3 regions of the Arthrobacter sp. P1_C12_2 genome follow, and region 3 is predicted to be linked to each of the others. Evidence: riboswitches for the same ligand, from Rfam matches in the RefSeq annotation. Region 3 holds a riboswitch; each other region holds the start of a gene.
What was found. A riboswitch is a leader RNA that binds a small molecule or an ion and turns the genes downstream of it on or off. The one in region 3 is predicted to bind cyclic di-AMP.

Region 1 (9,958 bases), on a different contig from region 3:
TGCAGATCCCGCCGAGCATTCCCACCACGGCGGCGAGTTGGGGTCCGAAGGTGTCGCGGACCTGCCCGGGCGCCGGCATCCCGCTCGTCACGACCTCCGAGCCGGTGAAGACGAGTCGCACCAAGGCCTTGCCGAGCACCGGAAGGGTGTCGCTTCCGGCCAGCGCGGCGAGGGCCAGATGGGCGGGGTTGAGGACCGTGCCGCGCTGGATCAGGACGTCTCCGGCGGCGGCTTCCTCCCCGGCCTTCCTGATGTGGTCGCCATTGCGCGGGTCTCCCGGTTTCGCATTGCCCCCCAGTTTCAGGACGGGCAGGCCGTCCTCGTCGGCGTCGATGATGCCGCTTTCGCTGCGCAGCACCGCCTTGGTCCCGGCCGGGATGAGGCCGCCGGTGGCAATCGGGCTTGCCTGATGCGGTGCCAGCCGCTGGCCGGGTTCGGCCAGGATCCAGGGGCCGCCGCCGTTGACGGCCCAGCCGTCCATGGCGGAGGAAGCATAATGGGGTATGTCCTGCTGGGCAACGACGTCCGCTGCGAGGGTCCGGCCCAGCGCCTGCCGGAGCGGGACAGGGGCGGCCGGGATGGGAGTGGCGCAGTCGAACGCGAGCTGACGGGCCTCCTGCCAGGTGTGGGCCAGGTGCCCGTGCGGCTCCTCCGCAGTGTCCTCGTCCGCAACTTCCTCGTCCGCAGCCTCGCCGGCCGTCTCGGGGTGCACCGGGTCCTGGTTCGCAGCGTCCTCGCCCGCCGGAATGTGAGGGTCCCCGAGGCCGTCTCCAGCGCCGTCTCTGCCAGGGGCGGTGGTTCCGCTGCCGTCCGGGGCCGCCGCCGTCATGCCCCGGAAGCTTCGGCGGCTGCGTAGTCCGTGGCGAGCCGGCGGGCCACGGCCATCGCGGCCTCCATAGACGCGGAGTCCGTGGCCTGCCCGGAGCCCGAGGCCAGACCGGCGGCAAAGCCGGCAATGAACGTGGTCAGCGGTGCCGCCGGGCGCACCACGGAGTGGGCGGCCACGCCGGCCAGGGCGAGGACCTCATTCACGTCAATCTCAACGTCGTCGAGCTCCAAGGCCTGGAGCAGGGCACGGCACCAGTCTTCCAGCGTTTCATCCTGGCTTTTCACCGTTTGCCTCCATGGTCGAGTTCAGCTGCGGAGAGCCGGGCCGGAGCCCGGACCGCGGTCGGGATTCCTGCCGGATACCCCTAATGCGGACGCGTCATCCCAAGTGTCGACATCATCCGTGGACCCCGGGGGAACGCGAACTTCCCGCACGTCCAGCCTAGCAAGAAGGGCGAAGACCGACGCGTTTTCCAGGCTGCCCCGGGCTGCGGCGTCCTCAACAGAACGTTGTAGCGCAGCTGTGCCATAAAAGCCCGCGAGCGGTTGCTTCCGGCCGTCGGCCGAGACGGCCATGACGCCGTCGCGCCCGTCCCGTTCCGCCGCACCTGCGGCAGACGCGGCCAGCGCCCCGGACAGGGCGCGGACCGCGTCGGCTGACCGCGGCATGTCACAGGCCAGGACCAGGGTAAAGGGAGCGGCTGCTGCGTGCCGGCTCGCGTGGTCGGCGGCCAGGGCGGCAAGCCCCGCGGCGATGGCAGCGGCCGGCCCCGCGAAGGGCGGGTCTTCCCGGCAGGTCAGGACGCCGCCGGGCAAGTCCCCGGGGTCGGGGCCGACGACGACCGTGCGGCCCGCGGCACCCGCGGCCTGCAGGGACCGGCCAAGGAGAGTGGCGCCGTCGTAAATCAGCCCGGATTTGGGCACGCCGCCAAGGCGGGAGGACCTTCCCCCGGCGAGAATGATGGCATCGAACTCCACCGGTTCAGCCTAGCGCGCCGCCTGCTGCCACCGAATCAGGCCTGACCTGCGCCGGCAGCAATTCCAGCGGCTGATCAGGCGGCAGGTCAGGCGGCTGATTCAGGCAGCAGGAACGGATCCCAGGCCGGCGTCGGCTTCTCGAGCTCCTTGATCTGCCAGATGGCCCCCTTTGGGGGCCCCGGAACAAAACCGATCTTCCAGCCCATCTCCGCCGGCGTATGGTCGCTCTTGGCGTTGTTGCACCGCAGGCACGCCGCCACCAGGTTCTCCCAGGAGTCGGCCCCGCCCCGGGACTTGGGCTGGATGTGGTCGATGGTGTGCGCAGCTTTGCCGCAGTAGGCGCAACGGTGGGCATCGCGGCGCAGCACGCCGCGGCGGCTCACCGCTGTCATCGTGTTGTACCTGGGCCGGATGTAGCGGTTCAGCAGGATCACGGACGGGCGGCCCAGAATGTCCTGCGGGCCGACAACGGGGTCGTCCCCTTCGGCCACCACGCTGGCCTTTCCGGTCAGGACAAGGACGAGCGCCCGGCGGAAGGTGATGACCGCCAGCGGTTCATATCCAGCATTCAGAACGAGAGTGCGCATCCGCATACCTCTTCACGGCCGCACCCGCCAGCGGCACGAGGGCCGGCTGCCCTCTGCATGGTCGGGCTATGGATCGACAACACAAGAGTAAACACTCAAGTGCCGGATCACCGAATATTTTTTCACCGGCGCAGTCCTCGGCGCGGAAAGTTCACTGCGCGGCAACGCAAAAGACCCCCGCCAGGAGGCGGGGGTCTTTCGAAAAGTGCTGGGGTTCTTGCTTAGGCGCCGACGCGGATGAAGACCGGGCCGGAGCCGACGTTTACGCTGTACAGCGCGGTGGTGCCGCCGTTCCAGCCGCCGTGCACTGCCATGCCGTTGCCGACGTAGACGGCGATGTGAGCCATGCCCACGCCACCGTTCTGGTAGTAGGCGAGGTCGCCCGGGCGTGCCTCGGCGGCGCTCACGGTGCGGCCGAGGGACAGGTAACCTGCCGGCCAGCCGTGGTAGTGGATGCCGGCGGCGGCCAGGGCGTTGGTGGCGAGGGCGGTGCAGTCCTGCGCCACGCCGATCTGTGCGTAGGCAGCGGCGGCGATGGTCGCGCCGGCGCCGCTTCCGATGCCGGCGGGGGCCTGGGCAGCGACGCCGCCGCTGACGCCGAGCTCGGTGCCACCGGCGCGGGAGGCCGTGGCGTCCTGGACCTGCACGACGGGCTTGGGAGCCTCGACGACGGGAGCCGGCGTGGTGGTCACGGCGGGCTTCTCGTAGGAGATCGCGATGGTGGAGGCGGCCGAGATGGTGGCCGGAGCTGCGGACTGGACTTCCAGGGCCGAAGCGGAGGTGGATTCGCGCTGAACATTGGTTTCAGCAGCGTTGGCTGCGATTCCACTGGTCAGGACCAGACCGGAAGCTGCGGCGATGACCGCGGCCTGACGGCCCACGCCGCCGGCGTTGTCGCCGACAGCCTTGGCAATAACAGCCAGCGAGTTGGTCTTGGTGACCTCGGCGCGGTGCCGTGCAACGTTTGCACGAGTAGTCATTAAGTTCTCTCTTTCGTGATCCTTGGACCGCGCGCTTTCGGGCACGGGCTGAGGACGCTCCGGCATCTTGGGGGTACGCCGGATCGCCCCGAAATGGGTTACTTAGCGAAGGGTGTACTGCGAAGACGCGCCAAAAGCGGAAACTGCATGCTGTCCGGGCTCGGTAGAGATTGAGCCTGCGGAACGTGATCCAATCCGGGCGCCGGCAAGGGCGGCACGTGATGTGGATTCCAGCGGGCTCGACAGAGCCTCGCCGGTGCGCATGCGCGCAGAATTGTGGCGTGAAGACACGAAAGTAGCCTCTCCCAATGCCTGCGAGGTGAGCTGTCGGATTCGGATGGGAGTCACCCGGCCGCGCTGCTTCCTGGGAAGCTTTGCGACTTAACCCCAAGGCCTTCTTTCGAAGGCCAAAATTGGTTCCCCCGCCCCTGCCAGACGATGTAATGCGAACGGACCTTGAGCGGTGGCAGAGCTAGGCAATCCACTCAAGAGCGCCAACTTCGGAAAAGTTGGCGTGCTTCAAACCCTACAGCAGTCTGGATTCAATGTCACATTCAGATCACGGCGTGTCACAAGAAGATGAGAGCAGCCCATCGTCTTTTTAGAGCCATCCGAGCGGGTCAACGACGTCGCCGTTGACCATCACTTCAAAGTGGAGGTGGCAGCCCGTGGAGGCGCCGGTGGTCCCGCTCATCGCAACGACGTCACCGCGGGATACCTTCTGGCCGACGTGGACCGAGGCCGAGGACAGGTGGTTGTACGTGGTCTCCAGGCCGTTGCCGTGGTCGATGACCACACGGTTTCCGCCGCCGAAGGGATGCCATCCGTTGAAGGTCACGGTGCCGCTGGCGGCTGCGTGGACCGCCGTGCCGCACTGGGCGGCGAAATCCTGGCCGCGGTGGAACTCCCCCGCGCCCCCGGTGATGGGGCTGACGCGGTAGCCGAAGGGCGAGGCCGTGACCAACTGGTCCAGCGGCGCACCAAGGGTGCCCGCCGATGCCGCGCGGGTGATGGTGCCCACAGACTGGGCGCTCAGCAGCTGCTTGAGCTTCCCGTCCGGATCGCCCTTTGTGGTGACGGCGGTGCGGCTGAAGTCAACCTTTGCAGCCGCGGCAGCCGTGACATCCGGCTGCACGGCAGCCGAGAGAGCCCCGGATCCGGCGTTTGTAGCCATCACCGGGCTCGTGACGGGGACCGTCACGGTAAGAACCAGTCCAGTTGCGGCCAGTGCGATCCCGGCCTTCTGCCCTACTCCGCTGGCCGCGGCAAATTCCGTTACCTGACGGAACGGACTGCGCCGGCGCCGCCGTTCATCGCGGTGCACGTCACGCGGGCGTTCGGCCATGTGCTCGACGACAGGACGCGGCTCCGGAGCGGGACCGGTCGCGCGGCGACGGCCCCTGGCGGTCTGGGTGGTCAAGAACGGTTCCTCTCTGGAGAGCCTGCGAAGTTAGCTGTCGGATTCGGGTCAGAGAGATCAAAGACCCGGTCCGCCGTTGCAAGCAGCCAGGCACAGAGGCATCCCCAGGGGATTCTTCGGTGGAAGCTGCTTGCCGCTGACGGACTTCACCCCGAGGCTGCCGAAGTAGCAGCCGAAAGTGGTTCCCCCGCCCCTGCCAGAAGGTGGTTCTGCGACTGATCCGCTGGCAGGGCTCGGCTTCGGATCAGGTAACGCTTTGGTATCGGTACTGGGCACTAACTATAGGCGATTAAGCCGCCCGGTAATAAATCCGTAATCGCAATTGTGCACAACTCATGGGTCGTCCCATGACCGGCGCATTGTGGCTGGTCAGGCGACTGTTACAAAGACATGCGCGGCAACCTCGGGCGGCAGTTCCAGGGCGCCCTCGATATCGGGGACGCGGACCGAGATGTACTCCCCCACCCGCTCCAGCGAAACCAGCGCGCCAGGCCTGATTCCGCCCTCGTCGAGCTGTGCCAGAAGCTCCGGTTCCACCTGGATCGGCTCCGCGAGCCGGTTGACCGTGACCCGCGAACTTGCACCGTAGCCGGCCATGGCCTCCAGCAGGTTCACGGCCCTGTCCGCGGGGGCGCCATTGGGCACGCCGCCCAGATCCGCAAGCCCTGGAATCGGGTTTCCGTAGGGTGAGACTGTCGGGTGGTTGAGCATCTCGAAAATTCTGCGCTCAACGCGTTCGCTCATGACGTGCTCCCAGCGGCACGCTTCCTCATGGACGTAGGCCCAGTCGAGCCCGATCACGTCCGCGAGGAGGCGTTCGGCCAAGCGGTGCTTGCGCATAACGCCGATTGCGCGTTTCCGTCCGGTTTCGGTCAGCTCAAGGTGCCGGTCGCCCGAAACAATCACCAGCCCGTCGCGCTCCATCCGGCCGATGGTCTGGGAGACAGTGGGGCCGGAGTGCCGGAGCCGTTCGGCGATGCGGGCGCGGAGGGCAACGATGTTTTCTTCTTCAAGTTCCAGAATGGTCCGAAGATACATCTCCGTGGTATCGATCAGATCCGTCATTCAGCTCAGCTCCTCGAGCGCAGTCCTAGCGTCATTCCCACCGTACCGCGTGCGGGCTGCATGCAGGATGCGCCCTGGCGGGAACCGCCGTACGTCAGCTGCTAGCCTAGCCTATTTTGAATTACTCCGGATAATTTTCGATCGGCCCGGAGCCCGGTCCCAGCCTCCGCCGGCCAGCCGTTCCCGTGCGTCTCAATGACCGGACTGTGACAGGCCTTTTTCCGTATCGCCGGGGGCTGTCAGGCAGAATGAAACAGGCAGAATGAAAAGGGTGTCCGTGTAGCCATCCCTGCCCGCCACCTCCCAGCCACGCTACGAACCAGCCGAAAATTGGAGCCACTGTGAGCGACACCAGCATCACGATCCCCGCCAACCTCCTGCCCAAGGACGGACGGTTCGGCGCCGGCCCGTCCAAAGTCCGGCCGGAACAGATGGACGCCCTGGCCGCGGCATCGTCGAAGCTGCTGGGGACCTCGCACCGCCAGGCACCCGTGAAAAACCTGGTCGGCTCGGTACGCAGCGGCCTCAGCGAATTCTTCCGCGCCCCGGACGGCTATGAAGTGGTGCTCGGGGTGGGCGGATCCACCGCGTTCTGGGACATTGCCAGCTTCGGACTCGTGGAGAACAAGGCGCAGCACCTGTCCTTCGGCGAGTTCGGCTCGAAGTTTGCCTCGGCTACCAACAAGGCGCCGTTCCTCGCCGAGTCCTCCATCATCAAGGCCGAACCAGGCACCCGCCCCACCCCCCGGGCGGAGGCCGGCGTCGACGTTTACGCGTGGCCGCAGAACGAGACCTCAACCGGCGTTGCCGCCCCCGTCCAGCGCGTGGCAGGCGCCGACGAGGGGTCCCTGGTGCTGGTGGACGCGACCTCGGCCGCGGGCGGGCTGGACGTGGACGTGGCGGAGTCCGACGTGTACTACTTTGCGCCGCAGAAGAACTTCGCGTCCGACGGCGGCCTGTGGCTTGGCCTGTTCTCCCCGGCGGCGCTTGAGCGGGCGGCACGGATCAAGGCCGGCAACCGCTGGATCCCCGACTTCCTGGACCTCCAGACGGCGATCGACAATTCCCGGCTGAACCAGACCTACAACACCCCAGCGCTGGCCACCCTGGTGACGCTGGATGCCCAGGTGCAGTGGCTCAATGCCAACGGTGGCCTGGACTTCGCCGCCGGCCGGACCGCGGATTCTGCCGGCCGCATCTACCGCTGGGCCGAGGCGTCCGGTTACGCCACACCGTTCGTGGCCAGGGCCGAAGACCGTTCCAACGTGATCGCCACGATCGACTTCGACGAATCGATCGACGCCTCGGCCATCGCCAAGGTGCTCCGCGCCAACGGCGTCGTCGACACCGAGCCGTACCGCAAGCTGGGCCGAAACCAGCTGCGCATCGCCACCTTCGTGGCGATCGAGCCGGCCGACGTCTCGGCACTGCTCGAGTGCATCGATTTCGTTGTGGCAGAACTGAAGAAGTAGCCTCAGCGCCCGATGGCGTCGTCCCGGCCGCGTGCCGGGGCGGCGCCGTCGTCGTTTCCGGACTGGCGGTCCGGCAGGCGGTCCGGCTGCCCGTCCGGGCGGGCACCGGCCGCGCCGGTCCGGCTTTCGACGCGGAAGTACCGCAGCCCGCGGGCGCGGCGGTTGAAGTGGAGCCGCAGGTGTTTTGCGCGGATGATCCACACCAGCCCGATCAGGGCCGCCAGCAGGCCGGCGCCTGCGGCCACCGCCATGGACCAGCGGGGGCCGGCGGTGTTAGCCACCCAGCCGACGAGCGGCGCCCCAATGGGAGTCCCGCCCATGAAGATTGCCATGTAGAGGGCCATCACCCGGCCCCGCATGACGGGGTCCGTGGTGGTCTGGACGTACCCGTTGGCGCTCGTCATCATGGTGATCGCGAACAGCCCCACGGGAACCAGCGCGACGCCGTACCAGAAGTAGTTCGGCGCCATCGCGGCGATGCCCGAGGTCACGCCGAAGGCACCGGCCGCCCCGAAAATGACGCGGAGCCGTGGCTTGCCGCGGCCGGCGGACAACAGCGCCCCGGCGACGGAACCGATGGCCATGATCGAATTCATCAGGCCGAAGGCCCCCGCGTCGAGGCCGAATTCCGTGCCCACCATGGCCGCGATGAACAGGGCGAAATTCAGCCCCAGGGTTCCCACGATGAAGATCGCGACCAGCACCACCACGAGATCCGGACGGTACCTCACATAGCGCAGCCCCTCCCGGATCCTGCCCTTGCCCGCCGGCGCCCGCGGCAGCCGCCGCAGCGACGACGCCGGGATCTTCGCCAGGCTCAGCAACAGGGCCACGAAGGTGAGCGTATTGATGAGGAAGACCCAGCCGGGCCCGACGACGGCCGTGAGCACGCCGGCGACTGCCGGGCCGATCATCCGGGCGACGTTGAAGGACGCGCTGTTGAGGGCCACGGCATTGGAGAGGTAGTCGTCCTGGACCAGTTCCGAAACGAAGGTCTGCCGCACAGGGGCGTCCAGGGCGGAGACCACCCCGAGCATCAGGGCGAAGGCGTAGACCTGCCAGAGCTGCGCCGCGCCCGTGACCACCAGGATGCCCAGCCCGGCGCTCAGCAGCGCCATGGCGGACTGGGTCAGCACCAGGAGCCGCTTGCGGTTGAAGCGATCGGCGACCAGTCCGGCCACAGGTGCCAGGAACAGCTGCGGGCCCAACTGCAGGGCCATCGTGATTCCCACCGCCCCGGCATCGTGCGCCGTCAGGTGGGCGAACACCAGCCAGTCCTGGGCGGTGCGCTGCATCCAGGTGCCAATGTTGGAGATGAGTGCGCCAACGAACCAGATCCGGTAGTTCAGGATATGCAGGGACTTGAACGTGGACATCAGCCCCAGCCCTCCCCAAACACGCTCCCGGACGCTTCCAACCGCTAGTCGGCCTCGCCCGCGGAGCGTTCCCGCTCGTCGTCGTTCGCCTCGTCGGCGTCGTCGTTCGTCGCCGCGGCGTCGGTCTCAGGAGCCTCGTCAGCGTCCTGCTGGTCAGTATCCTGCCGATCAGTGGCCGACGGCGTTTCGGAGCCGGACGCCTCGTCGGCGGCCTCGTCAGCCTGCGCGTCTTCCGGGCGGACCCGCTCGGCCCACGGAACCCAGGCCGGTGCCAGGATGGAGTCTTCGGAGGGCAGGAGGCCGAGTTCGTCCACCGTGACAACCTTGGACCGCGAGTTGCGGGTCAGCACGGCGTACCACTGCCAGCCCAGATATCCGGGCAGCCTGGATTCGAACAGGTGGGTCACCAGGCGGTCGCCCTCGCTGCGGGCGCCGATGTGCTCGCCGATCTGCTCGGCGGGGGCAATGCCCTCCACCGCCGTGCGGGCGACGTCGACGGCGGCGGCCAGGAAGGCGTCAGGCTTGCCGGTGCGCCAGGCGGGTACGCCGGCGCGCGGGCGGATTCCTTGCTTGGAGCCGGTTGCCTTGGCTCCGGCAGGCGCTGTGGGTCCGGCATCCGGCGCCGGCAACTGATCAGGTTCCTGAGTCATCAAGAGCCTTATACGTCCAGCTCGTCGGCAACCTTACGGAGGGCCGCTGCGATCGCCTTGCCCTTGTTGCCTTCCGGGTACTTGCCCGCGGACAGGGTCCCGGACAGGTTGTCCAGCACGCTGACGAGGTCCTGGACCAGCGGGGCGAGGTCCCTGGCGCTGGGCCGCTTGGCCTTGGCGATGGACGGCGTCTTGTCCAGTACGCGCAGGCCGAGGGCCTGGGCACCCTTGCGTCCGTCGGCTACACCAAATTCAACACGCGTTCCGGCCTTTAGCTCCGTGATGCCCTCAGGCAGCGCGGACTTGGGCAGGAAGACTTCCTGGCCGTCCTCGCCCGCGAGGAATCCGAAGCCTTTTTCCTTGTCATACCACTTGACCTTGCCGGTAGGCACGTAATCAACCTTCTTCGTTCTGCGGGGACACGGCCGGCGGTCACCGCATCCGCATGGATACGCGGGTTCAGGGTATGACTGCCTGGACCGTGTTGGTCTGTATCTCCAAGGTTATCCTGCCTGGTTCACTTTAGCGGCTTGAGGCGCGGGGGATGCTGGACTGTTAGCGTTGCCCACATGACACTGACGCGTTACCGGCGGCCCCTCATG
Region 2 (9,958 bases), on a different contig from region 3:
GCCCCATAGCCGTGGACCACGCCGTCGGAGATATCGATCAAGGACACCCCCAGGGCATAGGCACTGTTGGCCGCGATGATCGCGTTGATCTGGCTGTCCAGTTCGGGATCAATGGCCGGGACCGCGACGGCAGGCACGGCGGGGAGCTCAGCGGGCTTCGCGGCGGGCGCCGGGACGGTGGTCGCCACGGGCGAAGCAGTTGCGGGCAGGTCAGATGCCGTCGGAGCTGTCCGGCCGGCATCGGCGGCTGACGGCGTCGCCGCAGCGGCCGGCGGGTCAGCCGGTAGCCCTGCCTGGACGCCTGCATACACGCCGCCGGCAGCTACAAGTGCAAGTGCGACGGCGGCCGCCGTCAGATACTGCCGCCGGATCCTCCCCTCGCGCCGGGCGAGGGACCGCGGGCCGGGCTGGGATCCGTCGCTTGTCCGGTGCCCGCCGGAGCGGTAGTGGCGCGGCGTCGGCTCAGGCATCCGGACCGGCCCTGGGCTGGTGTTCGAATCGTTCGCAGGCATCGTACTTCCCCGAAGGTGACTGACCGCGGTGGGGCCATAGGTTCCCTGCATTGTTCCCGCTTGCGGCTTCCCGCGCAAGGGCACGTATTCGAGAATAAGTGCGTCTGCCCTGCAAAGCCGCGGCGTACTCTGGAGGAAACGTCAGGAGCGGAGATGCGGAAAATCATCCTGGCGACACCTCGGCACAGCACTTCTTAAGCGTTTCTTAACAGCCTGGCGGAAGAGTGGGAGCAGGCGCCTGTCCGGGCGCTTGTCCCGAGCCGGAGGATCCCATGACTGGACCCGCCCCTGTTAGACGCGATGCAGCACCAAGCCGCGATGGAGCACTTAGCCGTCCGGCCATGCGTCCCGACGCCGTCCGTCCCACCGCGGCACCGCGGTTGTGGGCCCTCCCCCAGGTCCGGCACTGGTTAGTGCTGGGCGTCCTGTTGTCCGCTGCCGTCGTGGCACTGGGCCTGGCGGCGCAGCTGACGCCGGGCTATAGCGCCACCGAACTCGGGGTCGACCAGGACCTGAGCCACCACCATGTCGCCGCCCTTACCGCCGTCGCGATGGCGCTGAATGTCGTCTTTGGCCCGGTGGCAGGTCTCTCGCTGATTGGCGCCGCTGCGCTCTGCATCTGGTTGTTCCGTGGCGGCCTGGTCAAGGCGCTCGCTTTCGGCCTCGTGGCAACTTCCGGCTGGGTGGCGAGTGAATTCTTCAAGATCATCGTGGCCCGCCAGCGGCCCAACCCCGCCCTGCTGTTCGATCCCCTGGCTCCGGAAACCGGCTCCGACAGTTTCCCCAGCGGCCACGTGTCCTTTGCGGTGGCACTCGGCTTCGCGCTGTACTTCCTGGCCCGGGGAACCCGCTGGGCCAAGATCGCCGCCTTCGGTGCGGCAGCGCTGGCACTCGTCGTCGCCTGGTCGCGGCTGTATATCGGCGTCCACTACCCCACCGATGTCGCGGCGTCGTTCCTGGCCGCGAGCGCCGCGGTGGTCCTGCTTACGGGACTCTGGAACCTTGTGGCGCCGCGGGTCGCGGATCGACTTGGTGCCTCTTCCGGCGTCCGGCCGCTAAGTATTGAGGAGAAATGAGCATGCCCGTCTTGGACGTCTTTGCCTTCCTGCCGGCCGCCCACGCCGCCGGTACGCCCTCACTGCTGGACCCGGCAAGCCTGCTCGCCGGGCTGGGCCCGGCCGCTTTGGGCGTCATCGCGCTCATGGTCTTCATCGAATCGGGCGTGCTCTTTCCCTTCCTGCCCGGGGACTCGCTGCTGTTCACCGCAGGCCTTCTGCACCAGCAGTTGCACCTGACGCTGCCGGTGCTGATCGGCGTCGTCACCGCGGCTGCCGTCGCTGGGGACCAGGTCGGCTACATGCTGGGACGGAAATTTGGCCGGCGATGGTTCAAGGACGATGCCCGGATCCTGAAGACGGCACACCTGAGCACTACGGAGGACTTCTTCCGCCGCCACGGCGGGGCCGCCGTCGTGCTGGCCCGCTTCGTCCCCATGGTCAGGACGTTTGCTCCGCTTACCGCCGGGATCGCGCGCTATGAGTACAAGTCCTTCACCCTGTGGAATGTCGCCGGCGCGGCGGCGTGGGCCGTCTCCGTGACGATGCTTGGCACCTGGTTGGGACACTTTGACATCGTCGCCAAGAATATTGACGTCATCGCCGTCGCCATGGTCCTCATCTCCGTCGTGCCGTGGGTGGTGCAGCTCCTCAAGCGCCGCCGCAACAGCCGCGGCGCAGCCGCAGTAGCCTCAGTCGCAGCGGCAAGCGACACGGCCGCGGGAACCGGGGACGGACTGCGGACTGAGGAAATGGCCGCGGAAGAATAGCTGACATGACTACTGCTGACCGCCCGTCCCTGCTGCTCGTCGAGGACGACGCCGTTCTGGGACCGCTCATCGCCGAGCTCCTGGACCCGGACTACCGGGTCCAGTTGGTCACCAACGGCCGTGATGGCCTCCACCAGGGGCTGACCGGGAGCTGGGACGTCATGGTGGTCGACCGCGGGCTGCCTTTCATGGACGGCATCGCCCTCATCGCGGCTTTGCGGTCGAAAGGCATTGCCACGCCCATCCTGATCCTGACCGCGCTGGGCGATGCCGACGAAAAGGTCAGGGGCCTTGACGCCGGCGCCAACGATTATGTGACCAAGCCGTTCGACGCCGGTGAACTGGCAGCACGCCTGCGCGCACTGACGCGGACCTTCCCTCCCTCGGCCCCGGCACCGGTGGCGATCGGGGACTGGGAACTGGACCCGACCCAGCGTTCCGTCCGTTCCGTCTACGGGCAAACGGTGTCGCTGACCGCGAAGGAAGGCCAACTGCTGGCAGCCCTGGCCGCGGAACCGGACCGCGTCTTCACCCGGGACGAGCTCCTCGCGGCGTGCTTCAACGTCTCGGAGCAGCCCGGCGTGATCGATACCTATGTTCATCACCTGCGCCGGAAAATCTCCAAAGCCGTGATCCGCACGGTGCACGGCCTCGGATACCAGATAGGCGATGCGCATGAGTGAGGGCGGGCCCGCCGGCGGAAATCCGGACCACTCCATCCTCCGCAGGGCCTCCCTCAAGGTCGCGCTGCGGATCAGCGCCGCGTGCGCGGTCATGGTTCTCGGGCTCCTCGCGGCCACGGCGCTGTACCTCATGAATCAACTGGCCCATCCCGAAGTGCCGGGCTCGGCAGCGGCCGGAACGGCCTTCGCGTACCTGGATTCCAAGGATGTCCTCGAAGCCATGGTCATCGCCGGGGTGGCAGGAATCCTGCTGGCCGGCATCGTCGGGTGGCTCAGCGCGCGCAGCGCCATCCGTCCCCTCGGTGACGCACTGGCCAGGCAGCGGCGCTTCGTCCAGGACGCCAGCCACGAATTGCGTACCCCCTTGACCATCCTGGACACCAGGATCCAGCTGGCCCAGCGCAACACCGTGCCCGGTTCCAGGCAGAGCCAGGATCTGGCCCGGATCCGGGAGGACGCCGCGACGCTGACCGGGATTGTCAACGAACTGCTCCTCGCAGCGACCGCGGCGGCCCCGGACCGCTCCGCACCGCCTGCCGACCTTGCCGACGCTGCCGCCAGCGTCGCCGGGAGCCTCCAGCCGGTGGCAGAGCAGCGGAAGGTGCGCCTGGATTTCTCCGCCGATGCCCGGCCGCTGGCCCGGATCGAGAAGAATGCGCTGCGCCGTGCCGTGCTGGCCTTGGCGGACAACGCGCTGGCCCACACGCCTCCGGGCGGCCACGTGTCCATCACGACCTCTGTCGAGCACAGACGCGCCGTGATCACCGTCGCGGACTCGGGGACCGGAATCACCGGCGTCGATCAGGCCCGGATCTTTGACCGGTTCGTGAGGACCGCCGGCAACGGCAGCTCACAGGGACAGCGGAGCTTTGGCATCGGCCTGGCCTTGGTCCGTGAGATTGCCGTCGCTGCCGGCGGCACCGTGGAGGTGGCCGCGACGGGCGACGAGGGAACCGTCATGAAGTTGACGCTTCCGCTCAGTGGGAGCGGGAATCCCTGAGGATCCTGTGCCGGGGAAAGACGCCCACCCGGATCCCGGATCCCCGACGGCGGAGACAGGAAAGACCGGCGATCGATTGCCCCCAAGGGAATCGATCGCCGGTCTTCCCGGCCTGCCTGGCCCCGGGAGGGGCCGTGCGGCTTAGGCGCGGACGAAGGTCACGCCACCGGTCGCGGTGAGCCAGGACAGCGGGTGAACCATCGTCTGGTTCGAGCCGTTCATGCCGCCGCTGACCACCTGGCCGTGGCCGGCGTAAATGCCCACATGGCCGGACTGGACCACCATGTCGCCGGGCTGCGGCGTGGCCACAACGGTTCCAAGACCAAGGAACGCGCGGGGACCGATGTCGCCAACAGGCTTACCCGCAGCGCCAAGGGCCTTTTCCACCATGGCGGTGCAGTCCTGGGTGATGCCCAGCTGGCTGTACGCGGCCGAGAGCATGATGGCGTTGCGTCCACCGGCAGCGGCCGGGGCTGCAGCCGGAGCTGCGGCCGGAGCGGCCTGCACCTGGACGGTTGCCTTGGCTGCCACCTTGGGCGCTGCTGCCGGGGCTGCTGCGGGAGCCAGCGCCGGCGCAACGGGCTGCTCGATGACCGGCGCGGCGACAGAATCGACTGCGGGGCGCTCGAAGCTGATCTTGACGCTTGAATCGGCGCTGACGGGGGCGCTGACCTGTCCCTTGACGTTAATATTCGACGCCGGGGCGGAGTCACGCTGCACAGGCGCAGTAGCTGCGTTGGCGGCCATTCCGCTGGTCAGGACCAGGCCGGATGCGGCGACGAGGACGGCGGCATGGCGCGCAAAAGTATTGACTGAAGTCATGAAAAATGTAGCCTCTCCCAATGCCTGCGAGGTGAGCTGTCGGATTCGGATGGGAGGCACCCGGCCGCACTCCCGGGCCCGTCGTGGCGGGCACTGTGCGGCTTCACCCCAAGACCTGCATATCAGCAGATCAAAAGTGGTTTCCCCGTCTCTGCCGGACGTTGATGCGAGTTACCCCCGGGCCGCGGCAGAGTTAGGCAATCGGCTGGGGAGCGCCCGTATCGGAGACAACAGGCACTCATCAACCGTAGCGCGAACCGCACCCGAATGTCACATTCAGGTAACGGGGGCACTGTGCCGTCCCCGAATTGCCCATAGGGCGRCGCCTATTCCGAACATAGGATGATGCCATCAGCACCACGCCGAAGCGGAGGCCCGAAATGAACAGCCACTGTGTCGCCATCTGCCAGTTGAGCAAACAGCCCCAAGAGGATTTCGACATCAACACCGAGCTGCTGATCCTAGACGGCGGGGACGTCCACGTGACCACATGGGACGCGGAACCGCGCGATGGAGGCTTCGACGAGCACGTTCTGAATGATCGGGTGGACGCGCTCGGGTACATGGTGGTCAATGACTGGGCCTTCCTGGACGGGAAGGCCTACGCGGTGGTGGAGCGGCGGTCGGGTCCGGGGCAGGCAGGCCGCGGCGAGCCGTGACATTTCTGTCCCTGGCGCTGATCGCCGTCGTGGCCCTGGCTGGCCCCCTGCTGGCCCTGCCGGTGCGCTGGCGGCTGCCGGTGATGCTGGGTGAGCTGCTGGCCGGCATCGCGATCGGCCGCTCGGGACTGGCCCTGGTGGACCCCGCGGACCCAACGTTCAGCCTGCTGGCCAACATCGGATTTGCGCTGATGATGTTTGTAGCCGGCACCCATGTTCCGGTGAGGGATCCGCAGATCCGGCCCGCCCTCGGCAGCGGCTCCCGCCGGGCCATTGCGGCCGCCGCGGCCGCAGTGGCAGTCGGAACCGGCATCGGACTGCTGTTCGGGACTGGACATGCTCCCCTCTACATCGTGCTGCTGGCGTCCTCGTCGGCCGCCCTGGTGCTTCCCGTCGTCGACTCCCTGCGTCTGGGTGGCCCTGATGTCATCGCCATGACGGCGCAGGTGGCGATCGCCGACACAGCCTGCATTGTGGCGCTGCCGCTCCTGGTGGACCCGCCCCACGCCGGCCGCGCGGCTTTAGGCGTACTGACGGTGTTGGGCTGCGCGGTGGCACTCTATTTTGTGCTGCGCTGGCTGGAGGGCAGAGGAATCCGCGGGCGCGTGCACCGGCTCTCGGAAAACCGCAAGTTTGCCCTTGAGCTACGGATCCAGCTGGCCGTGCTGTTCACACTCGCCGCGTTGGCGACGTACAGCAACGTGTCGGTGATGATGGCCGGCTTTTCCTTCGGTTTGGTGATGGCTGCCGTCGGCGAACCGAGGCGGCTGGCCCGGCAACTGTTCGCGCTCAGCGACGGTTTCCTTGGCCCGGTGTTCTTCGTCTGGCTGGGTGCATCGCTGACGCTCAAGGACCTGGCCGGGCATCCTGACATGATTGCCCTCGGCCTGGCCCTGGGAGCCGGGGCCCTGCTGACGCACGCCGGCCTGGCGTTCCTGGGACTCCCGCTGCCCCTCGGGGTGCTGTCGGCGGCCCAGCTTGGCGTGCCGGTGGCGGCGGCGAGCATCGGCACGCAGCTGCAGGTCCTGCTCCCCGGGGAGGCCGCTGCCCTGCTGGTGGGTGCACTGGTCACCATCGCCGCGGGCGCTGTGGCCGGGTCACGGGCGGCCAGGACGTTCGCGTTGCCGGCAAATACCGGGGGCAGGTCCGGGGAAGCCGGCAGCGCCGTCGGGCAGGGCGATCCGGGCGGTCCGGGAGATCCGAAAGTCTGAATATCTGAACTACAGCCGATCGGCGGTAGTTGGGTCGGATCGTCAATCTCCAAGAGGCGTGAATTGCAGCTCCGGCCTCCGCTTTGCCATCTCTGCCAGGACCCGGGAGACCGCGTCCCGGGCCGCACGCCCCTCGGCGTCGGCGTCAGCGTCGGCGTCGAACGGCCCGCCAGGGCCGCCGAGCACCGCGTTGGCGTGCCGGACGAACCTGTCCCAGTCCCCCTTGCCCGCGCGCAGCGCCAGCAGCGGCGAGAGCAGCGCAGCCCGGCGCAGCCAGGCGTCCGGCTCGCGCACCCACCGGTCCAGCACACTGTCAGCCCGCACCCTGGCCAGAACGTCGAGGCCGTCCACCAAGGGCCCGACGACGTCGACGGCGAGCGGATCCACGAGGTCCCGCATGCGCGCCTGCCGGATGAAGCCCTCCAAGCGGGTGAGGTCGGAGTTGGTCAAAACCTTCACATTGGCCTGCAGCAGGACCACCGCGGCCAGCCGGCGCTCGAAAACCGGCACGGTCAACAGTTCGGAGCCCCACAGCTCCGAACCCCACAGTTCGGAACACAGCGCGGTGACCTCATCGCGGGACAGCCCGGAATAGCGGCGGCCGGCATCCCGGACCGTGCCGCGCACGGCACCCACGGAGGTGCCGTAGAACCGGAGGCCGCTGCCCCCTGGCTCCATTTCCAGCCGCGACTGCAGCTCCTCGGCACGGCGCCAGGAAGCTTCCCGCTGCAGCGAGAGGTCGATGAATTCGCCGGCATCACTCACATGCCCATCCTTTCCCCTCGCGGTTCGCGGCGGAAACGGGGGTGCCACGCTGTCCTGAGCGGGCGGTCTGGGCCATCTGCCTAGACTGATCTGGACAGTCTCCGATCGAAAGCGGTTCACGCAACCATGCACACCAAGCTGACACTCGCCATCGCACTTTCCGCCGTGACGTTGGGGGTGGCAGCGTGCGCCGCCCCTGCGCCGTCGACTGCACCGTCGCCTGAGTCCCCCGCGGCCTCCGCGGCGTCGGCCCCTGATTTTGCCCTGGACATCGCGGGGGCGCCCGGCCGGATCGCCCAGGCCGGTCTCGCGGTACTGACAGCGGAGGGCAACGTGGACCACTATCACGCGCATCTGGACGTGCTGAAGGACGGCAAGCCCGTCGCGGTTCCGGCCAATATCGGCATCACGGCCGGACCTGACCACCGCGCCAACGGCATCTCAGCGCTGCACACGCACGACACCACAGGCGTGGTCCACATCGAGTCCCCCACCGCGGGCCAGGTCTTCACCCTCGGGCAGCTCCTGACCGAATGGGGCGTCCTCGGTGGTAGCGGCGCCGCCGGCACCGGGGAGGGTCCGCTGGACGGCTGGACCCTTTACGTGAACGGCAAGAAGTACGACGCCGGGATCCGTGACCTCCCGTTGAAGGCGCACGACGAGATCGTCCTGTCCTACGGCACCGCGCCGGCGAAGGTCCCGGCCTCCTACGATTTCCCGTCCGGGGAGTGAGGCGACCGGAGGCTCGGCGGGCGGCGGGCCCCTCGAACCCCAAAGTCTGCACAATTGTGCAGCAGGCTGACCATTCAACCCCGCCTGGCACTGCTGCCGCCGTAAAGGTATGCACAGACGTGCATGGTGACGTGATCCGCGGAGCGTCTTTCCTAGGCTGAAGTGATAGGAGTGAGCCGGATCACAGCGGGGGCAGATCCCCTACCTCACTTCCGATCACACAGGCCGTCACAGATGACGCGTCCAACCGAAGAGGTAATCAGTGTCCCACCGCAGAAAACCCGCAGCACTCGCAACCTTGGCATCCGCAACCTTGGCGCTGCTTGGCGCATCCCTGTTGGGCGTGCCGGCAGCCCAGGCCGATGCCGTTGACGTTTCGCCGCCCGGCGCGAATGACTGGTCCTGCAAGCCCTCGGCAAGCCACCCCTACCCGGTAATCCTGGTGCCGGGAACATTCGAGAACATGGCGAAGAACTGGGCGACGATGTCGCCGGCGCTGAAGAGCCAGGGCTACTGCGTTTACGCGCTCAACTACGGTGCGACCAACGGCGTCGATGCCACGGGCCCGGTGGCAGACTCGGCCCGCCAGCTCGCCCCGTTTGTCGACAAAGTGCTGGCCTCGACGGGTGCCAGGAAAGTTGATCTCGTGGGCCACAGCCAGGGCGGCATGATGCCGCGCTACTACCTCGGATTCCTCGGCGGTGCGAACAAGGTGAACCACCTCGTGGGCATTGCGCCCTCCAACCACGGCACCCGCGGGCTGATCACCCCCTCTCCGGACAGCGTGCCGCCGGCGACCTCAGTGGGAGGGTCCAATTGCCAAGCCTGCGCCGACCAGCAGGCAGGTTCACCATTCCTCGCCAAGCTCAACTCCATTGGTGACACGGTTCCTGGTCCCGCGTACACGGTGATCTCCACGACGCACGACGAGGTGGTGACGCCCTACCCCAGCCAGTTCCTCGCCGGTCCTGCCCGGCAGGTTACCAACATCACCATCCAGGACAAGTGCCCGGCCGACGTGATTGACCACGACCAGGCTCCCAACGACCCCGTCACCCAGCGTCTCGTCTCCGACGCACTGGGGCAGCCGGCCGGCCGGCCCGGCAACCCGGCATATCAGCCCAGCTGCACGTAGCGGCGGGACCCCGGGGCGACGGCGCCATACAGAATCCTCGCCGTCGCCCCAGCGGGAGGTTTGCGGGCTAAGGTAACGATCGAGTAACGTAGGCCACTGGCCGAGAAGGCCCGGCCCGAATGCAGGGCCCCGGACCGCCCCTTCGCAGGGTCCCGTTGCGCCGCTCGGCGTCTGCTCGCCCATGCCCTTGCAGCAGGGGCCGGATGAAACTTTCCGCACTTTCCGCCGCCCTGGCAGCGACGGTTGTGTGTGCCAGCCACGAAAGCCCGGAGGGGTCCGTTGTTCAAGAAAACACCGTTGTTCAGTAAATCGACGCTCAGTAAATCGACGTTCAAAGATGCACAGCCGAAGACACGCCTCACGGCACCACAGCTTAACAAGATAGCGATTGCGCTGAGCCTGGGCGCACTGTCTCTGACCGGGTGCAGCGCCGCTCCCACGGCGGGCGCCGGAGCCGCTTCTCCGGCTACCCAGGCCGCGCATTCTGCGGTGGACTCCACGTCCTCGGCGGCCACGCAGGCCTCGCATCCTGCCGCGAAGGCCGCGGCCTCGGCGGCCGCAGCGCCTAAGCCGGCGGCGCCGGCTGCCAAACCTGTCGGCGGCACTGCCGCTGC
Region 3 (9,958 bases):
GCCATGCTCCGCGTCGCCGCCCGGCGCCCGTCGCACGGGGCACGCGGACCAGGACCACAAGCGCGCGGCCGTCCGCGCCGCGGGGAACCGCAGCGCGCCCGGCGGCTCCGCGGACCGCTGCCCCGCGGACGGCGGCGCGGCCCGCGGCCAAGTCACCGGCGAAGACACCGGTCAAGGCGCCCGCAAAACCGGCCGCCGCCAAGTCACCAGCCCCCAAGTCACCAGCCCGGGCCTCCGCCCGCCGCTGAGTCCTGCGCACGGGCACCCTGACGGCTCGGACGTTTCGGCCCAGAGGTTCAGCTCAGTGTGCTCAGCTCGGTGTTGTCAGCTCAGAGGTTTCGCGGCCTATCCTCCCGGGGGGTGGCATCCGGGCCCGGGGCGGCGTCGGTCCGGGTCACGTCGTCGCGGCTGCGCTGGTCGGCTGGCACTTGCTCGTCGGGAACTTGGTCGCCGGAGACGGGCCTGCCCGTCGCTGGCTCGCCCGTGGTCCGCTCGGAGCGCAAATCCGCGCGGGTCGGCATCTGCCCGCTTTCGCCTTCGCGTTCAGATGTGACCACGTCAGGGTCCACTTCGTCGGCTTTGCGCAGTTGCTCCTGCGCGCCGGAGCGGACGCTTTCGGCCTCTTCCTGGCGGGTGCGGGCTTCCTGCCGCAGCCGCTCGGCCTCGAGGTCGGCCTCCTGCGCGTCGGCCTCGGCACGCGCGGCCTTGGCATCACGTTCCCGCGCAGCGAATTCGTCGGCCTTGGCCTGTTCACGCATCTCAGCGGCTTTGTTCCGGTCCGCGGCCACCTTGCGCTTGCGGCTGACCATGACTGCCACCGCCACGATCGCGAGCACCACGACGATACCGATGATAATTCCTATGAGCTGCCCTGAATCCACGTTGATCACCTTTTCTCCGGGTTGCAACAGATGCCCCAAAACCACTGGAAAAACCACATGACTAAACAGCATCAGTAAACCGCAGATCGGCGCAGGTTGCTATGGATTCCGCAGCCCTTACCGGGGCGGACCTGCGGCTATTTGGCGCGGGGGACCTTGAAGTGGGTCAGCTTGGCGTCCTGCCCGTCCAGTTCGGCCCAGGACTTTTCGGTTTCCAGGATGGTCAGCCCGCTGGTCGGAAACCGCGTGGCGGCGTCCATGTAGGCATCGTGGTCGGAGTCGCGCGACGCCAGGTGCATGGCGAGGTCCTGCACCCCGGGCATGTGAGAAATCACCATGAGGGTGGTCACGGTGTCCGGGACGTGGTTGATCACCGCCAGCATGCGCAAGGCGGACGCGGCGTACAGGCCATCCTCGAGCTTGGGTGTCGGCGCCTTGTCCCCAAGAGCGTGGCACACCCACGTGCAGGTCTGGCGGGTCCGCAAAGCACTGGAGCAGAGGATGAAATCAGGGACCACGCCGTGCTTGAGCAGCCACTTTCCGGCGACGGGCGCATCCTTGTGCCCGCGCTCTTCGAGCGGCCGTTCGTGGTCGGCAACCCCGCCGGGCCAGTCGGACTTGGCGTGCCGCATGATCACCAGCCGTTTGATGTGATGCGCGCTCATGCCCCAATCCTAGTGCGGTGGCCGGTCCACAGGCGCGCACCCCACCAGCGCTCCTCAGCCCTCCAGGACAAAGGTCACTTCCAGCACGACGTGCCAGGCAACGACGGCGCCGTCGCTGATTTCAACCTTTTGTTCCTTCACCCACGCCCCGGTGACATTGCGAAGGGTCTTATTGGCCCGGTCGACGCCCTCCTTGATGGCAGCATCAAACGAGGTCTTGGAGTTCGCGCTCAGGGTAGTAATCCGTGCAACAGACATGTCTTCCTCCCAATAGTCGGCTCAACGGTCCGAGACTACGCCGCGCCCCCGAAAGGCAACAGAGTCCAACCGCGACCCACCTGCCGCGGAGGCAAAAACCCGTCAGCCATCCCACCCAAAGCCCCCAACGTGCAGTGCGGGCGCTGAAGCGCAAAGGCGCATCCCGGAAGCGCGGAGGGCGACACTTTGCGTAGTGCCGCATCGCCGACTGAGGAACGAAGGAGGTGTCTAAGGCACGGCAAAGTGTCGCCCGGAGCGCGTGAACGCGCTCCGGAAACGCGAAAGCGCCCGCCCCAGTTCAGGAACGGACGCTTTGCGTGGGCTAAAGACTAGATCGAGTATTCCGGAGCGGCCCAGACCACTACTTCGGGGTGCTCGTAGAACCGGTAGCCCTGGCCGCGCACGGTGCGTACGGTGTTGGCGAGGCGGCCGAGCTTGGAACGCAGGCGACGGATGTGCACGTCGATGGTCCGCTCGTTCGGAACCTCTTCGGCGTTCCGCCACAGGCCTTCGAGGAGCTCGTCGCGGCCCACGGTGCGGGTGCCGTTCTCCACCAGGTAGTTCAGGAGCTCGAATTCCTTGAACGTCAGGTTCAGGGATTCGCCGTCGAGGTGCACCTCACGGCGGGCGAGGTCGATCAGCACGCCGGACGGCCGCGGATCCTGCGGCTGCTGCAGGCGCGCGGCCTCGGTGCGCTGGCGGGCCCCGGCTGTGGGGTCACCGAACGTCGAGCGGACGACGTCGAGAGCGGAACCCGGGGCGCTGGCCGGTGCGACGGCGACGGCGGCATAGCTTTCGGCGCCGGCAACGAGCGACTGCGCGTAGGCCCGGATTTCCTGGGCAAGCTTGGCGATGGACGTGCCGGCCGCAGCTGCGGTTTCCTCATCAATGCCCATGTACAGCACGAAGCCGCGGGCGACGTTGTCGCTGGGCGCCGAACGGACCGGGCTGCCGGCACCCGGGGCGATCACGGGGGTAGGCGCCGTGGCGGGGGCGGGCGGAACGGCACGGAGCTGGCCGTAGGAGTCCGGGTTGTAGCCCTGCGCTGCATATCCGGGGGCGGGGAAGCTGCCGGTGGATCCGGCGGGGGCGAATGCGGAGCGGCCGCCAAAGCCCTGGCGGATCCCGGAGGCCTGGCCGGCCTTGCTGGCGTTACGGACGGAGATGTGGACGTATCCGGATGCAACTGACATGGATTGCTTACCTCAATGTGAATGGCCGTCATCGCGGCTCGAATGCTTCTTTCCCCGCAATGAAATTGGGGAGGGGCGCCCGACTCTGGGCTGGGGGGCGAATGCCTAGAAACTCTTCGGGGTGTAAAAGTTAGGCGTGCATTCGACAACAGCGCATCTCGGTACCAGCGGGTGTGCTGATCCAGGAAGCTGCGGCTGCAGGTGCTGTTGAGTTCTTGTTCACAATTGAAGTGTGCAACGTAACAATGTAAACGTGCAAGTAACAATGGACCCCAAGTTCCACATAGTGAGACAGATCCGGGAAATGTAGCGCAAGTCACAATTCTGCGGCTGCGATAAAATAACAAGTGTTTTACTGACCGGAAGGTCAGGAAGTGCACTTTCCCGAACATTATTCGTACATGCCCGCAAAGTAGCGAAAATCATTCACAGTATGGCAATTGAGGCAAAACCGGGCCTTCCCGCCGCTTCCCGCGAGGCGGTCCACGGAGTGGGCAACCGGCACTGCCGCCGGACAGGCACGGCGGCAGTGCCGGTTGCGGCGGGTCAGTTGGACTGGCCAGTGGCCGTCGCCGCCACGACCACGACGGAGGACGCCGTGTAGCCGAAACCGTCCTTGGCCGCCACGATCCGCACGGTCCCGCCCGCGACGATGTCCGCCACGCTCAGCTGGGTGCCCGTGCCGCCGGCCTGCTGGCGCCGCTGTTGCAAATTGCTCACCACGACGTCGCTGCCCAGCGCATAGCTGCGCGTGAACCCGTCACTGCTCTTGACCGTCACGGACGAAGAGCTGACCTCGCTCACTGTGCCCAGCTGCTCGGCCAGGGTGGCGTACCCGCTTCCTTGCAGCACCACGTATTCGGCATGCAGTGCCGCGGAAAGCCCGCTGCCCATCCCACCGGCTGCGAAGTCGCCGGGGCCGCCCTGTCCCGGCATGCCGCCTCCCGCGAATCCGCCCTGCGCAGAGCCCGGCACGCCCGGGGCGAACCCCTGGCCGCCGGCTGCGCCGCCCGCCGCCCCACCGGCGGCCGTGCCGGCAGCGCCATTGGCTGCCGTTGAACTTGAGGTCAGGGCGTAGACGCCCACGCCGGCGCCGACCGCGAGGACAGCCGCGGCTCCGGCGACGGCGAGCCCGCGCCTGAGCGTCCAGGGCTTGGCGGCAGAGCCCGTCTTGGCGGCGGTTCCCGGCGCGCCCCAGCCCGCGGCGGCCGCAGGCGCCGGAGGCTCCTGCTGGGGCATGCTCCACGCCGGCGCCGATGCCGGAACTTCCGAAACTACGGGTGCGCCCCAGCCCGGGGCAGGGCCCGCTGCCGGCCGGGCGCCGTCGAGATGACCGCCGTCGAGGTGTCCGGCGTCGTACTGCACGGCAGCAGGGGGCGCTGTCACCGGCGCTGGCGCAGCTGTTGCGCCGCTTGTGGGTGTGGGGGCGGGCTCGAGGGCTGGTCCGGAACCGGCTCCGGGATGCTGACCGCTCATGGTGTTTCTCCTTAGGGTGCGGATCGGTGTTGACCCCAGCGTGCTGAGGGATCCTGTGCCTGGGCTGTGCGGGCCGACAGCCGGGCCTGTGACGTTCGGGCAGGACGGGAAAGCCGGATTGAGCGTGGCCGTTGCGGCCCGCGCCGCCCCGGAACGGCATCCAGCTCGCTAGGCTGGGATTCACAGGTGCCGCACAGGGTCCCCAAAGCCCCGCCTAACCGGCAGATCGGAGAGTTGTCCCATGGCCACTTCGCACTCCATGACTAACAACCTTCCCCAGCTCACGCATCCGGACGGCTCGCCCATCCGCGCGCTGGTGGTGGACGACGAGCCCAGCCTCTCCGAGCTCATGAGCATGGGCCTGCGGATGGCCGGCTGGTCCGTGGCCGTGGCCGAAGACGGTCCCGGAGCCGTCCGGCTAGCCAAGGAATTCCGCCCCGACGTGCTGGTGCTGGACGTGATGCTGCCCGGGTTCGACGGCGTCGAGCTGCTGAGCAGGATCCGCGCGTTCGCGCCGGAAGTGCCGGCGCTGTTCCTCACGGCCAAGGACGCCGTCCAGGACCGCATCACCGGACTGGCAGCCGGCGGCGATGACTACGTCACCAAGCCGTTCAGCATGGAAGAGGTGCTGCTGCGCCTGCACCGGCTGGTCCAGCGCTCCGGAGTGGCCGCCATGGACACCGCCGAACTCGTGGTGGGGGACCTTGTGCTCAACGTCGACACCCGCGAAGTCACCAGGGCCGGTGAGGAGCTGCACCTGACCGCCACGCAGTTCGAGCTGCTGCGCTACCTCATGGAAAACCCCAAACGGGTCATCAGCAAGGCCCAGATCCTGGACCGGGTCTGGGACTATGACTTCGGCGGGCAGGCGAACATCGTCGAACTTTACATTTCCTACCTCCGCAAGAAGGTCGACGCCAACCACGCTCCCATGATCCACACGGTGCGCGGAGCCGGCTATGTCCTTAAACCGGCGGACTGATCCGTGCCCACACTTTCCGGCATGACCCGCGTCCCCGGACGCGACTGGCGCAACCCGTCCACGTGGCATTTGCGCACCCGGCTGGTCCTGGTCGCCATGGCACTGCTCGTGGCCATCTGCGGCGCTGTGGGACTGTTCAGCTACGCCTCCATGGACCTGTTCCTCACCCGGCAGCTCGATGACCAGCTCAGCAATGCCTCTCACCGCTCCAGCGAGTTCGGCCGGCCCGTGCCCGGTAACCCGGGCGGCCGCCCCGACCCCCTCGAAGCCCGTGGGCAGGGCGTCGGGACGCTGAACGCCCGTCTGGAAGACGGCGAGGTCGGCAGCGCCGGCTTCCTGGCCGGGGACGCCACCCGCAGGGGCCTCTCCCCCGACGACAACGCCGTCCTGCTGGCGCTCACCCCGAACGGTGCGCCCGTGGACCGGACCCTCTCGGCCGGCGCGTACCGGCTCACGGCCGTGCGGGCACCCTATGGCGACGTGATTGTCACCGGGCTTCCGCTGGCGGAAAAGGAAAGCACCCTGGCCTCGCTGGTGTGGACCATGGTGGTGGTCTCTGCGGGCGGACTCGTGCTGATCGGCCTGGCCGGCACGGCCCTGATCCGGCGGACCATGAAGCCGCTGGAACAGCTCTCCGAGGTGGCCACCAAGGTCTCCCGTCTCCCGCTGGACGCCGGCGAGGTGGCGCTCGGGGTGCGCGTCCCGGCGTCGGCGGCCCATCGCGGAACTGAGGTGGGCAGCGTGGGCTACGCGCTGAACCAGATGCTGGACAACGTCTCGAACGCCCTCGAGGCGCGGCAGGAGAGCGAGATGAAGGTGCGGCAGTTCGTCGCCGACGCCTCGCACGAACTCCGCACCCCGCTCACGGCCATCCGCGGCTACACGGAGCTGATGCGGATGACCGAGCACTTCACCCCCGACGGCGAGAAATCCCTCGCCCGCGTGCAAAGCCAGTCCGAGCGGATGACCACCCTCGTGGAGGACCTGCTGCTGCTGGCCCGCCTGGACGAGGGACAGCCGCTCAAGATCTCCGACGTCGATCTCACCCAGTTGGCCATCGAGACGGTGAGCGATGAGAAGGTCATGGCCCCGGACCGCGTCTGGCAGTTGGAGCTTCCGGACGAACCCGTGGTGGTGCGCGGTGATGCGACCCAGCTTCACCAGGTCCTGGCCAACCTCCTGTCCAATGCACGCAAGCACACGGATCCCGGGACCAAGGTGGTCACCGGCGTCATGCGGTCGGCTGATGGCAGCGCCGTGGTCACCGTGACGGACAACGGCAGCGGCATCGCTCCGGAATTCATCGGCCGGGTCTTCGCCCGCTTCGCCCGGGCCGACGCCGCGCGCACCAACCCCGCCGCTATCCCGGCAAACTCAGCCGTAGCGACGGCGGGAGCCCGGTTCGGGGCCGGCGCACGCTCGGCTTCCGGCGCCGCTTCCGGGAGCCGCGGAGGTCAGGGCACGGCGACTGCCGCGCCGACTTCCGAGGGCACCAGCGGGTTGGGCCTGTCCATTGTCCAGTCGATCGTGGAGGCCCACGGAGGAACCGTCGAGGTCACGTCCCGGCCGGGCCGCACGGAGTTCGCCGTGCGGCTGCCCGCGGCGCCGCCGGCGGCGTAACCAGCCACAGAACGCCGGGCCGGCCGTGCCGGTAAATCCAGCGCAAGCCGACACCCCGGCGCTGTGACTCCTGTTACCAAAATGTGACTTATGTGGCTGGGTCCTGTAGCGTCTTTAGCGTGCGCCGCCATTGGTGCCGCATATCCGGACGGACGCCAAACTCTGCCGCTTCCCGGATTCCGCTGGACCAGGCAGAGGCGGGGGACCCAGAGTTCCCGGGCATTCTGCATTCATGCGCCCTCGGGGTGAAGCCGACACGTGATTTTCCGTGCGGCCGGATGACCTCATCCGAACCCGACAGCTAACTCCGCCGGCGTTGAGAGGCCACCATGACTGATTTCCAGGTACAAACGCGCCCTGACGGCGATTCCCATTCCCGTTCCACCAAGTCGCGCCACCGCGCCGAACCAGCCACGCAGGCCTCCGCCCTGTCCCGGCTGGGCACCGGGCTCGGCATCACCGGCCGCCGTGCCGCCGTCGTCACCGCCGCGTGCGCGCTGCTGCTGGGTGGCGGCGCCGCCAGCCAGGCGGCAGAGCCGGGCCCCCACACGGCGAACGTTGCGAGCCAGAGGGCCACAATTGCCGACCCGCTGGCCAAGCTCAACTTCGAGCGGGTCCAGGTGGCTGGGCTGACCGCTACGCTGGAAAAGAACGTGGCTCCCCAGATCTCGGAGGTTAAGTCAGTCGAAGCGCTGATCCACACCCCCGCTGCTCCCATCCCGGCAGCCGCCCCCGCACCTGCTCCCGCGGCAGCACCTGCTCCTGCTCCGGCTCCCGCGGCAGCCCCCGCTCCCGCAGCGGCACCGGCTCCTGCCCCGGCTCCCGAGGCAGCCCCCGCTCCCGCAGCGGCACCGGTTGCCGTCGACGATCCCGCCGGGGCCCAGGCTTACGCCGCGTCCCAGCTGGGCAGCTATGGCTGGGCACCCGGCCAGATGCAGTGCCTGCACAAGCTGTGGACCAAGGAATCTGACTGGAAGACCACCGCCACGAACGCGAGCAGCGGCGCCTACGGCGTGGTCCAGTCCCTGCCCGCCACGAAGATGGCGAGCGCCGGCGCCGACTACATGACCAACTACCGGACCCAGATCAACTGGGGCCTGAACTACGTCAAGTCGCGCTACGGTTCCCCCTGCGGCGCCCTGAACTTCCACTACGCACACAACTGGTACTAAACCGGCACTAACCGGCCCAAAAGAAAGCCCCGGATCCGCACGGATCCGGGGCTTTCTGTGTGTGACTGTTAGCCGAGAATGGCGGCAGTGTTCACCGGACGTTGCGCGTCAGTCTGGGCCGCACATCAGTGACCTCGTCCTCTGCAGGGAGTGCCGTGTAGACGGAATTCCCTGACGAGATCTGCCGTTTGACCTGCTCAAGCTCATCTTTGAGGAGGTCAACGGTGGCACGGTATTTTTCGAAGTCCGCCGTTCGGCGCCTGGCCACGGCGAAACTGATGCCGGCGGCGAGAATGGCAAGCGGGAAGGACACCAGCAGGGCCCAGCCGGACGCGGCAAGGAAGTCCAGCGCTACGGGAAGTGCCTGCTTGAATGCCAGGAACTCGTTCACCCCACCGACCACTCCGTTCAGAGCGGAGTCCAGGGGGCCCAGAAACTGCCCCACGACAGGCGTCCCGGAAAACGACGGAGCGCTCAGCGGCGGTTCTCCCCCCGCAGACCAGCGCGAATCACCGAAATGGTTCAGGACGTAGATCCCGGCACCCGCGTTGAGGGCTGCGAAGAGCAGGACGGAACCAAGCGCAGTCCAATAGAGCCTGCGCGGACGCCAGACGCCGGCCACAAGCGCGAAGACGGTGGCCGCAACCCAAGAAAAGATGCGGAGTTCGTCGCGGCCCATGCCGCCCAGTAGATCCAAGGAATTCCCCGCCCCTTACAGTTGGAATCAATGCTTGTTCCGGTCCCAAGCGAGCCTATCCCAGCCGCCCCCGGGCATGCCGCGGCAGTTACTGGCCCACACCCTTTGTGCGTAGCCAGGCCCGGCCCACACGGCCGCCCCGACTTCCACAGCCCCCGCACAGCTTGACCCTAAAGCCCTCATATGGGCCGCCGGGAAAGTTGAGCCATGACATTCACAGACCAGGCCACAGGAACCCTGCCCCGCTCCGCGGCGACGCCGGCCGGCCCGGCGGCACCCCCCGCCCAGTCAGAACTTGCACCCTCGGGGCTCGCGCTGGCCGAGGCGCCCGTCCCGGGCCCGTTCGCCGGGGCGCTGACCGGCCCCGGCGGCCGGCGCACAGCCATTGATACGCGCGCCAGCACGCCCCTGCTGGACGTCACCATCCCGGTCTTCAACGAGGAACGGGACCTCGAAGCCTGCCTTCGCCGGCTCCACGCGTACCTGCTCGGCGCCTTCCCGCATTCCTTCCGGATCACCGTGGCGGACAACGCCAGCACCGATGGAACGCTCAAGGCCGCGGAACGGGTAGCCCGCGAGCTGCGCGAAGTGAAAGTGGTCCACATGGCCGAAAAGGGCCGCGGAAACGCGCTTCGCAAGGTGTGGCTGGCCTCGCCGTCGCCGGTCCTGGCGTACATGGACGTGGATCTTTCCACTGATCTGGCGGCCCTCGGGCCGCTCCTCGCCCCGCTCATTTCGGGGCATTCAGATCTGGCGATCGGGACGCGGCTGACCCGCAATTCGCGCGTCGTCCGCGGACCCAAGCGGGAATTCATCTCGCGCAGCTACAACTTCCTGCTGCAGGCCCTCATGGGCGCCCACTTCAGTGACGCGCAGTGCGGTTTCAAGGCGATCCGGGCGGACGTGGCCCGGCAGCTGCTCCCCCACACGCTGGACAACGCCTGGTTCTTCGACACCGAGCTGCTGGTCCTGGCAGAAAAGTGCGGCCTGCGTGTCCACGAAGTCCCGGTGGAC

Region 1: linked by a shared signal. The riboswitch ahead of AC1DZQ_RS18250 (NlpC/P60 family protein) and the one ahead of AC1DZQ_RS11570 (aggregation-promoting factor C-terminal-like domain-containing protein) in region 3 are both predicted to bind cyclic di-AMP.
Region 2: linked by a shared signal. The riboswitch ahead of AC1DZQ_RS06710 (hypothetical protein) and the one ahead of AC1DZQ_RS11570 (aggregation-promoting factor C-terminal-like domain-containing protein) in region 3 are both predicted to bind cyclic di-AMP.

What each region holds. Positions count from the first base shown of each region.
Region 1 is NZ_JBFUAF010000020.1:19,173-29,130, reverse strand. It holds gene AC1DZQ_RS18270 (molybdopterin molybdotransferase MoeA) at 1-829, opposite strand, end outside; gene AC1DZQ_RS18265 (DUF6457 domain-containing protein) at 826-1,113, opposite strand; gene mobA (molybdenum cofactor guanylyltransferase) at 1,135-1,806, opposite strand; gene AC1DZQ_RS18255 (HNH endonuclease) at 1,893-2,393, opposite strand; gene AC1DZQ_RS18250 (NlpC/P60 family protein) at 2,615-3,373, opposite strand; cyclic di-AMP (ydaO/yuaA leader) riboswitch at 3,669-3,838, opposite strand; gene AC1DZQ_RS18245 (M23 family metallopeptidase) at 3,975-4,793, opposite strand; cyclic di-AMP (ydaO/yuaA leader) riboswitch at 4,798-5,012, opposite strand; gene AC1DZQ_RS18240 (iron-dependent transcriptional repressor DtxR) at 5,163-5,858, opposite strand; gene serC (phosphoserine transaminase) at 6,200-7,330, shown strand; gene AC1DZQ_RS18230 (MFS transporter) at 7,333-8,706, opposite strand; gene AC1DZQ_RS18225 (DUF3027 domain-containing protein) at 8,751-9,356, opposite strand; gene AC1DZQ_RS18220 (cold-shock protein) at 9,365-9,748, opposite strand; gene AC1DZQ_RS18215 (hypothetical protein) at 9,926-9,958, shown strand, end outside.
Region 2 is NZ_JBFUAF010000004.1:184,555-194,512, reverse strand. It holds gene AC1DZQ_RS06735 (serine hydrolase) at 1-512, opposite strand, end outside; gene AC1DZQ_RS06730 (phosphatase PAP2 family protein) at 854-1,588, shown strand; gene AC1DZQ_RS06725 (DedA family protein) at 1,591-2,337, shown strand; gene AC1DZQ_RS06720 (response regulator transcription factor) at 2,343-3,020, shown strand; gene AC1DZQ_RS06715 (sensor histidine kinase) at 3,013-4,020, shown strand; gene AC1DZQ_RS06710 (hypothetical protein) at 4,162-4,842, opposite strand; cyclic di-AMP (ydaO/yuaA leader) riboswitch at 4,850-5,052, opposite strand; gene AC1DZQ_RS06705 (hypothetical protein) at 5,223-5,501, shown strand; gene AC1DZQ_RS06700 (cation:proton antiporter) at 5,498-6,712, shown strand; gene AC1DZQ_RS06695 (DNA alkylation repair protein) at 6,755-7,477, opposite strand; gene AC1DZQ_RS06690 (DUF4430 domain-containing protein) at 7,604-8,209, shown strand; gene AC1DZQ_RS06685 (esterase/lipase family protein) at 8,508-9,344, shown strand; gene AC1DZQ_RS06680 (glycoside hydrolase family 16 protein) at 9,834-9,958, shown strand, end outside.
Region 3 is NZ_JBFUAF010000009.1:66,857-76,814, forward strand. It holds gene AC1DZQ_RS11530 (hypothetical protein) at 1-248, shown strand, start outside; gene AC1DZQ_RS11535 (hypothetical protein) at 330-881, opposite strand; gene AC1DZQ_RS11540 (SixA phosphatase family protein) at 1,019-1,546, opposite strand; gene AC1DZQ_RS11545 (dodecin family protein) at 1,601-1,804, opposite strand; gene AC1DZQ_RS11550 (winged helix-turn-helix domain-containing protein) at 2,134-2,997, opposite strand; gene AC1DZQ_RS11555 (hypothetical protein) at 3,544-4,473, opposite strand; gene AC1DZQ_RS11560 (response regulator transcription factor) at 4,715-5,455, shown strand; gene AC1DZQ_RS11565 (HAMP domain-containing sensor histidine kinase) at 5,477-7,075, shown strand; cyclic di-AMP (ydaO/yuaA leader) riboswitch at 7,246-7,405, shown strand; gene AC1DZQ_RS11570 (aggregation-promoting factor C-terminal-like domain-containing protein) at 7,405-8,247, shown strand; gene AC1DZQ_RS11575 (hypothetical protein) at 8,339-8,944, opposite strand; gene AC1DZQ_RS11580 (bifunctional glycosyltransferase family 2/GtrA family protein) at 9,152-9,958, shown strand, end outside.